One region of the Synechococcus sp. Lug-A genome, then DNA from elsewhere that is predicted to be linked to it. Evidence: predicted binding sites of a transcription regulator. Region 1 holds the regulator's gene; the other holds the start of a gene.
What was found. Region 1 encodes HrcA, which represses chaperone genes, less so after heat shock. Its sites were predicted from a motif close to TTAGCACTCNNNNNNNNNGAGTGCTAA; they were not measured.
Positions count from the first base shown of each region.

Region 2: a site for HrcA is predicted at 2,427-2,453, ahead of groES (co-chaperone GroES). Genes of this name have one in related genera too.

Region 1 covers NZ_JAGQBN010000013.1:69,504-73,895, forward strand. Annotated here, with positions in the region: gene trpB (tryptophan synthase subunit beta) at 1-1,190, shown strand, start outside; gene KBY86_RS10850 (20S proteasome subunit A/B) at 1,175-1,972, opposite strand; gene KBY86_RS10855 (heat-inducible transcriptional repressor HrcA) at 2,001-3,014, opposite strand; gene KBY86_RS10860 (rhodanese-like domain-containing protein) at 3,531-3,896, opposite strand; gene KBY86_RS10865 (DUF3352 domain-containing protein) at 3,994-4,392, shown strand, end outside.
Region 2 covers NZ_JAGQBN010000007.1:77,224-81,615, reverse strand. Annotated here, with positions in the region: gene msrB (peptide-methionine (R)-S-oxide reductase MsrB) at 1-30, shown strand, start outside; gene groL (chaperonin GroEL) at 305-1,942, opposite strand; gene groES (co-chaperone GroES) at 2,061-2,372, opposite strand; gene atpD (F0F1 ATP synthase subunit beta) at 2,618-4,084, shown strand; gene atpC (ATP synthase F1 subunit epsilon) at 4,127-4,392, shown strand, end outside.

The DNA.
Region 1 (4,392 bases):
AGGGGCGCTTCGGCCGTTTCGGCGGGCAATACGTGCCGGAAACGCTGATGCCCGCCCTGGCGGAGCTGGAGCAGGCGGCTGCGGAGGCCTGGGCCGATCCCGCCTTCACCAGCCGGCTCGACCACCTGCTGCGCACCTATGTGGGCCGCCCCACGCCGCTCTACGAAGCCGAGCGGCTCACCGCCCACTACGCCCGCCCGGAAGGAGGCCCGCGCCTCTGGCTGAAGCGCGAAGACCTCAACCACACCGGCGCCCACAAGATCAACAACGCCCTCGGCCAGGCCCTGCTGGCCCTGCGCATGGGCAAGAAGCGGGTCATCGCTGAAACCGGCGCCGGCCAGCACGGCGTCGCCACCGCCACCGTCTGCGCCCGCTTCGGTCTCGAGTGTGTGGTGTACATGGGCGCCGAAGACATGCGCCGCCAGGCGCTCAACGTGTTCCGCATGCGCCTGCTGGGCGCCACGGTGCAGCCGGTCACCGCCGGCACCGCCACCCTCAAGGACGCCACCAGCGAAGCCATCCGCGACTGGGTGACCAACGTGGAAACCACCCACTACATCCTCGGCTCGGTGGCCGGCCCGCACCCCTACCCGATGCTGGTGCGTGATTTCCATGCCGTGATCGGCCAGGAGGCCAAGCGCCAGTGCCAGGAGGCCTTCGGCCGTCTGCCCGATGTGCTGGTGGCCTGCGTGGGTGGTGGCTCCAACGCCATGGGCCTGTTCCACCCGTTCGTGGAAGACACCTCCGTGCGGCTGATCGGCGTCGAGGCCGCCGGCGAGGGCGTGGCCACGGGCCGCCATGCCGCCACGATCACCGAAGGGCGGATCGGCGTGCTGCATGGCGCCATGAGCTTGCTGCTGCAGGACGGCGAAGGGCAGGTGCAGGAGGCCCATTCGATCAGCGCCGGCCTGGATTACCCGGGCGTCGGCCCTGAGCACAGCTACCTGCGGGATGTGGGCCGGGCGGAGTATGCCGCCGTCACCGACGACGAGGCGCTCACCGCCCTGCGCCTGGTGTGCGAACTGGAGGGGATCATCCCGGCGCTGGAAACCGCCCACGCCTTCGCCTGGCTGGAGCAGCTCTGCCCCACCCTGGCGCCGGGCACCGAAGTGGTGGTGAACCTCTCCGGCCGCGGCGACAAGGACGTGAACACCGTGGCTGACCGGTTGGGGGATCAGCTGGCCGGCTGAGGCTCCCAGGGCAGCCGGGGCAGGTTGCTGAGCGCATCGCGCTGGCTGTCTGCCCAGATCCGGGCCATCTCGCCGAGCAGCTTGGAGCCCCGCTCCAGGCGCAGGTGCTGGGAGATGGCCAGCGAATTGCGCGGATAGAGCGCCACCTCGAACGGGGGCCCCACCGTGAGGTTGGAGCGCCGGGTGATCACCTGGGAAATCAGGCAGAGGCGGGTGGCATCCTCCAGCGACATCCCGTAGTCACCCACCACATCGAGGGGAGGCTTGCCGTATTTGCTCTCGCCGATCTGCAGGAACGGCGTTTCCGGCGTGGCCATGATCGCGTTGCCCTGGGCGTAGATCCTGTAGAGGCCGTGGTCGTTGCCGGCGATCTGGCCGCCAAGGATGAAGGTGGCCTCACCGCTGGCGCCCACCTGCTTGAGGGCGCTCTCGTTCTCGTTCTGCACCGCCACGCTCAGGCGGCCGATGTAGGCCGCCGCCTCGAACAGATGGCGGCAGCTGAGCAGGTCCGGTCCGGCGGTCCGGTCATCAGCTGCAGCGCTGGCCGGCGCCCCCACGGCCGCCGGAGTGGCGGCGGCGCTGAGGTCGCGGCGGATCCAGTTGAGGATCGCCTGGGTGGTGGCCAGGTTGCCCGCCGCCAGAAGAACGAACAGCCGGTCAGGTGCCGGCTGGAACACGTGCAGTTTCCGGTAGCTGGAGATGTAGTCCACCCCCGCATTGGTGCGGGAGTCGGCGCACATCACCAGACCCTCCTTGAGCAGGAAACCGACGCAGTAAGTCATGGCGCCATGCTCTCAAGCCGCCGGCCGCTCAACTGAGCAACCGCTGCAGGCTGGCGGCCACCGAGCGCACCGCCGCCCGGGCGGTGGCGTAGGCCATCCGCATCGGCCCCACCAGGGCCACGTGCCCCTGGCTGCCGTCGCCGGTGCGGTAAGTGGCCTGCACGAGTGCGCAGTCCTGCAGGGCGGGATGGGGATTTTCGGCACCGATCCAGACGCCTTCGCTGGGTCTGCCGTCAGGTTGCAGCAGCAGATGGGGGTCTTCCTCCACCAGCTGCACCAGCGGCCGCAGCGTGGCGGTGCGGCTGAATTCCGGCTGCCCCAGCAATCCCCCCAGCCCGAGCGCGAGGGCGCCGTCGGCATCGCCCGGACGGGCCATGCGGTGGCTGCGGAGCGCCTCGCGCAGCAGCCAGCCGCTGCGCTGCAGCTGAGGCGGCAGGGCGTTCCAGGGGATTGGCTGGCCCGGATGCAGGCTGAGCTGATCCATCACCCAGCGCTCGAGCGGCAGCAGCTCGGGGGCCGCCGCCGGTGGCAGATGTAGGTTCAGGCAGCTGGTCATCACGGCGTTCTCCACCAGGAACACCAGCAGGCGGTCGCCGCTTGGCACCAGGCGCACGGCCTGAAGCGCGGAGCGATCGCCCTGGGGGCGTGTGATCAGGCTCAGCAGGCCGGTGAGATCGGCCAGCCGCCGCGCCAGATGCAGCAGCAGATCGTCGAGGGCAGCCCAGCGCAGGCTCAGCCCCAGCAGTTCCTGCTCCAGTTGCAGCGCTCCGGCACCGGGGGGTGGCAGCAGGCTGTCCACGTAGAGGCGGTAGCCGCGCTGGCTTGGAATACGCCCGGCGGAGGTGTGCGGCTGCACAAGCAGGCCCTGTTGCTCCAGCGCCCCCATGGCCGAACGCACCGTGGCAGGTGAGGTCTGGAAGCCGAAGCGTTGCACCAGGGTGCGGCTCCCCACGGGCTCGACCGTGTCCACGTAATGCTGCACCGTTGCCTGCAACACCTGCTGATGGCGGCGGCTGAGGTGAGGCAACGAGGGGCTAGTCAACGGATGGTGCGCGAACCGTAACCGATACCAACGACGCCGCTGGCCAACAGGAACACCATTTTGTCTGGGCAACAAGGCCGCTAGGTGTTGGTTCGGGCTTCATGGCTGATCGCTTGGATGGCAGCAGGCAGAAGCCAGTGAAGCGTTGGCAGCGGCCGCAGTCGACAGCGAATCCAACCTGACCCTTGAGGACACACACCAGCGTGCCCAGGATCGCGGAGACCACTCCGCTCACAGGCGCGGCCCCTGTTGCTCATGGAGTGGTGCGGCTGGAGCAGGCGATCACCCTCCACGATCTCCAGCGTCAGCAGGTGCAAAAGAGGAGCGGGGTCCGAACCCGCCGGGTCGGCCAGTCCCTGCTGGTTGCGCAGCTCAGCACCATCACCGCCACAAACTGTGGAGCTGCTCCGGCGTCAGAGGCTGGAGCCGATCTGGGCCAGCCCGTCTTACCGCCGCAGCTCCGCTGACTGCGGTAAGACGAGGACATGTACAGCGCCATCGGTCTGGTAGCGCTGCTCAGTAACGCGGCACCGACCGATCGACCTGGACGCTCCAGGCATCGATGCCCCCCTCCAGGTTCCAGACCCGCTCGAAACCCTGTTGCTCCATCAACCAGCAGCCGAACTGCCAGCTGCGCATGCCGGCATGGCAGAGCACCACCACCTCACGCTCGCGGTCGAGCAGCGCGTCGATCCGGCTGACCCATTCCGAGGAGCGGCTCAAGGGCAGATGGATCACTCTCTGCTGCAGCGCGGCCAAGGCCAGCTCTGCCGGTTCCCGCACATCCACCAGCTGCAGATCGGCACCCTCGTTGAGCCGCTGCTGCAGATCCCGTGCCTGCAGCGGGGCCGGGGTGGGGGTGGTTTGGCTTTCCTGGGGCATGGGTGCGGGCATGGGCGTGGTGGCTGGCCGGGTGTGCGTTGACGATGCACGGAGGCGGCTTCATGCATAAGGATGAGGCCATTCCTGCGCGCTACGCATGAAGATCCGCCCATTCCTGGCGGCGATCCTGGCCGTGGCCGTCACGCTGCTGCTGATCGGAGCGGCGGGCTGGGTGGTGCTCTGGCGCAGCAGCCCCCTCGCCCTGCAGCACCAACCCCTCACCCTGCCACTGGCGGCTCGCTTCATCCCCCGGCAGGCCTCGCTGAGCCTGCACCTGCTGGTCCCGCCCGACCAGCTCGGGGCCTACGCCCGGGCCGTGGCGCCGCCCCGCCAACGCCGCCATGCCGCCGCCGCCCTTGAGCAGCTGCGGGACGGGGCCTTCGCCGCTGCCGGCCTCGACTACGCCGAGGAACTGGCCGGCTGGGTGGGGGAGGAGTCCAGTGTCGCGCTGCTCACCCCGGCGGGTGCGTCACAGCCGGCGGGCTGGTTGCTGGCC
Region 2 (4,392 bases), on a different contig from region 1:
GTCGCGCTTGCCTTCGTGCCCGGCAAGTAGGAACTTGCTGCGGCAGGGACGTTGAGCCCTTGCGCCGTTGCGGCATACCTCTGCGCATCCACCGTGGCGCCTCCCCGCCGGCCACATGGACAAAGGACAAAAAAAGAGCAGGCTTTTGGCCTGCTCCGGTGATGCACTGATCGGTCGCAACTGATCTGCTGCTGGTTGGCAGCTGATCGCTTGAAGTTGGCGGTTCGAAGCTGCTGGCTTGAAGCAGTGACGGTTGATCTGAGCTGGATTCGCAGGGTGACCCTGCGAATCCAGGGGCAGACGATCAGTAGTCGAAGTCGCCGCCCATGCCGCCACCGCCGCCGGCGGGAGCTGCTTCCTTCTTCTCGGGCAGATCGGCCACGATGCACTCGGTGGTGAGCACCATGCCGGCGATCGAGGCGGCGTTCTGCAGACCGGAGCGGGTCACCTTGGCGGGATCAACGATGCCGGCAGCCAGCATGTCGACGTATTCACCGGTGGCGGCGTTGTAGCCCTCGTTGAACGGCATGCCCTTGACATGCTCAGCGACGACGGCGCCATTGACGCCGGCGTTCTGGGCGATCCGCATCAGCGGAGCGGTGAGGGCGGAGGCCACGATGGTGGCACCGATCAGCTCTTCGCCGGTGAGGTTGGCAGCCGCCCACTCCTCGAGGGCAGGGGCCAGGTGGGCCAGGGTGGTGCCGCCACCAGGAACGATGCCTTCCTCAACAGCCGCCTTGGTGGCGTTGATGGCGTCTTCCAGGCGCAGCTTTTTGTCCTTCATCTCGGTTTCGGTGGCTGCACCCACCTTCACCACGGCCACACCGCCGCTCAGCTTGGCCAGACGCTCCTGCAGCTTCTCCTTGTCGTAGGAGGAGTCGGTTTCGTCGATCTGCTTGCGGATCTGCTCCACACGGGCCTTGACGGCCACTTCGTTGCCTTCGGCGACGATGGTGGTGGTGTCCTTGTTGATGGTGATGCGGCGGGCGGTGCCCAGCATCTCCAGCTTGGTGTTCTCCAGCTTGAGGCCGGCGTCTTCGGTGATCAGCTGACCGTTGGTGAGAACAGCGATGTCCTCAAGCATGGCCTTGCGGCGGTCACCGAAACCAGGGGCCTTGACGGCGGCCACGTTGAGCACACCGCGGAGGCGGTTCACCACCAGGGTGGCGAGGGCTTCCTTCTCGATGTCCTCGGCGATGATCAGCAGGGGCTTGCCGGTGCGGGCGATCTGCTCAAGCACGGGCACCAGGTCTTGCACCAGGCCGATCTTCTTGTCGGTGAGCAGGATGTAGGGCTCGTCGAGCACCGCTTCCATCCGCTCGGTGTCGGTGGCGAAGTAAGGGGAGATGTAGCCCTTGTCGAAGCGCATGCCCTCGGTGACCTCCAGTTCGGTGGTCATCGACTTCCCTTCTTCCAGGGAGATCACGCCTTCTTTGCCGACCTTGTCCATAGCGTCGGCGATCATGCGGCCCACCTCTTCGTCGTTGCCGGCGGAGATGGTGCCCACCTGGGCGATGGCGTTGCTGTCGGCGATCGGCTTGGCGTGCTCCTCAATCTTCTTGACGAGGAAATCGGCAGCCTTGTCGATGCCCTTCTTGAGGGTGATGGCGTTGGCGCCCGCAGCCACGTTGCGCAGACCGGCCTTGACCATGGCGTGAGCCAGGACGGTGGCGGTGGTGGTGCCGTCGCCGGCGGCGTCGTTGGTTTTGGAGGCGGCCTGACGGATCAGGGCCACACCGGTGTTCTCGATGTGGTCTTCCAGTTCGATCTCTTTGGCGATCGTGACGCCATCATTGATGATCTGGGGAGCGCCGAATTTCTTTTCCAGCACCACGTTGCGGCCCTTGGGGCCGAGGGTGACGGCAACGGCCTCAGCGAGGATGTCGATGCCTTTTTCGAGGGCCCGGCGGGCGTTCTCGTTGTAAATAATGCGCTTGGCCATGGAAGGGATGCTCCTTGAAGTAGTTGGTAAAGGGTTGACCGTCCGACGAGTCGTCGGGGGTCAGGACGTGATCAGTGAGGGCAGTTGAGGCTCACAGGAACCTCATGTGCCGGAGCGATCAGTCGACGATGGCGAGAATGTCTTTTTCGGAGAGCAGCACGAATTCATCGGTGCCGAGCTTGATGTCAGTACCGGCGTACTTGCTGTAGAGCACCTTGTCGCCCACGCTCACTTCAGGAGCCTGGCGGGAGCCGTCCTCATTGCGCTTGCCGGGGCCCACTTGGACCACTTCGCCCACCTGGGGCTTCTCCTTTGCAGTGTCGGGGAGCAGGATGCCGCCCGCGGTTTTTTCCTCCGATTCGGACACCTTGATGAAAATGCGATCTCCAAGGGGTTTGACAGTGGAGACGCTGAGGGAGACAGCAGCCATGGATCGTTTCAAATGCGGTGGTGCGGCGCCGTGGGCGCCACAGGGGAGAGCGAATTAGCACTCGCCCTGCCTGAGTGCCAACCTATGGCGGTGGAAGGGTGCAGTGCAATCGGTACGGTGTGCGGTTGACCGAACCCAGCACGCGGCACGGGCCTCTGGCTCTGAAGACCAGGCCATTCGCGGTGGTAAGGTGGCGCGGCTTCAGGCGGGCGCGCGTCCCGCTGCGCGATCTTCCTTCCTTTCCTATGGCTGCTGCTGCTCCCGTCAACACCGGCTCCAAGGGTGTTGTCCGTCAGGTGATCGGCCCCGTTCTCGACATTGAATTTCCGGCCGGCAAGCTGCCCCGCATCTTCAATGCTATTCGCGTTGAAGGCCGCAATTCCTCGGGTCAGGACATCGCCCTCACCGCCGAAGTCCAGCAGCTCCTCGGCGATCACCGGGTGCGTGCGGTTGCGATGAGCGGCACCGACGGCGTCGTGCGTGGCATGTCTGCCCTCGACACGGGCGCCCCGATCAGCGTCCCCGTGGGAGAGGCCACTCTTGGCCGCATCTTCAACGTGCTCGGCGAGCCGGTTGATGAGCGTGGGCCGGTCACCTCCACCCTCACATCTCCCATCCACAGGGATGCGCCGAAGCTGATCGAGCTCGAAACCAAGCCCAAGGTGTTTGAAACCGGCATCAAGGTGATCGACCTCCTGGCTCCTTACCGCCAGGGTGGCAAGGTCGGCCTGTTCGGTGGCGCCGGCGTGGGCAAAACCGTGCTGATCCAGGAGCTCATCAACAACATTGCCAAGGAGCACGGCGGTGTTTCCGTGTTCGGTGGCGTTGGCGAGCGCACCCGTGAGGGCAACGACCTCTACGAAGAGTTCAAGGAATCTGGAGTGATCAACTCCGAAGACCTCCCGAAATCCAAGGTGGCGCTCTGCTTCGGTCAGATGAACGAGCCCCCCGGCGCCCGCATGCGCGTGGGTCTGTCGGCACTCACCATGGCCGAGCATTTCCGTGATGTGAACAAGCAGGATGTGCTGCTGTTCATCGACAACATCTTCCGCTTCGTCCAAGCCGGCTCCGAAGTGAGCGCCCTGCTCGGCCGCATGCCCTCCGCTGTGGGCTATCAGCCCACCCTCGGCACCGACGTTGGTGAGCTTCAGGAACGCATCACCTCCACGCTCGAAGGTTCAATCACCTCGATCCAGGCTGTGTACGTGCCGGCCGACGACCTCACCGACCCCGCTCCCGCCACCACCTTTGCCCACCTCGATGCCACCACGGTGCTGAGCCGCGGCCTGGCTTCGAAGGGCATCTACCCGGCCGTCGACCCGCTCGACTCCACCAGCACCATGCTCCAGCCGGCCGTTGTGGGCGACGAGCACTACCGCACCGCCCGTGCCGTGCAATCCACCCTCCAGCGCTATAAAGAGCTGCAGGACATCATCGCCATCCTCGGCCTCGACGAACTCTCCGAAGACGACCGTCGCACCGTCGACCGCGCCCGCAAGATCGAGAAGTTCCTGTCTCAGCCCTTCTTTGTGGCCGAAATCTTCACTGGCCAGTCCGGCGAATACGTGAAGCTCGAAGACACCATCAGCGGCTTCAACATGATCCTCGCTGGTGAGCTGGATGATCTTCCCGAGGCTGCTTTCTACCTCGTGGGCAACATCGATCAGGTGAAGGCCAAGGCCGCCAAGATCCTCGCTGACGCCAAGTCCTGATTCGCGACGGACTGCCTCTGATCTCCCTGTCACCTTCTCGCCATGACTCTCAATCTCCGTGTTCTGGCACCTGACCAGAGCGTTTTCGACGGCAGCGCGGATGAGGTGATCCTGCCCAGCACCACTGGGCAGCTGGGGATCCTCCCCGGACACGTCTCCTTGCTCACCGCTCTTGATGTGGGCGTGATGCGCCTGCGCAGCGGCAAAGACTGGACCGCCATTGCCTTGATGGGTGGTTTTGCCGAAGTCGAAGCCGACGAAGTCACTGTGCTTGTGAACACCGCAGAGCTCGGAGACAAAATCGATGC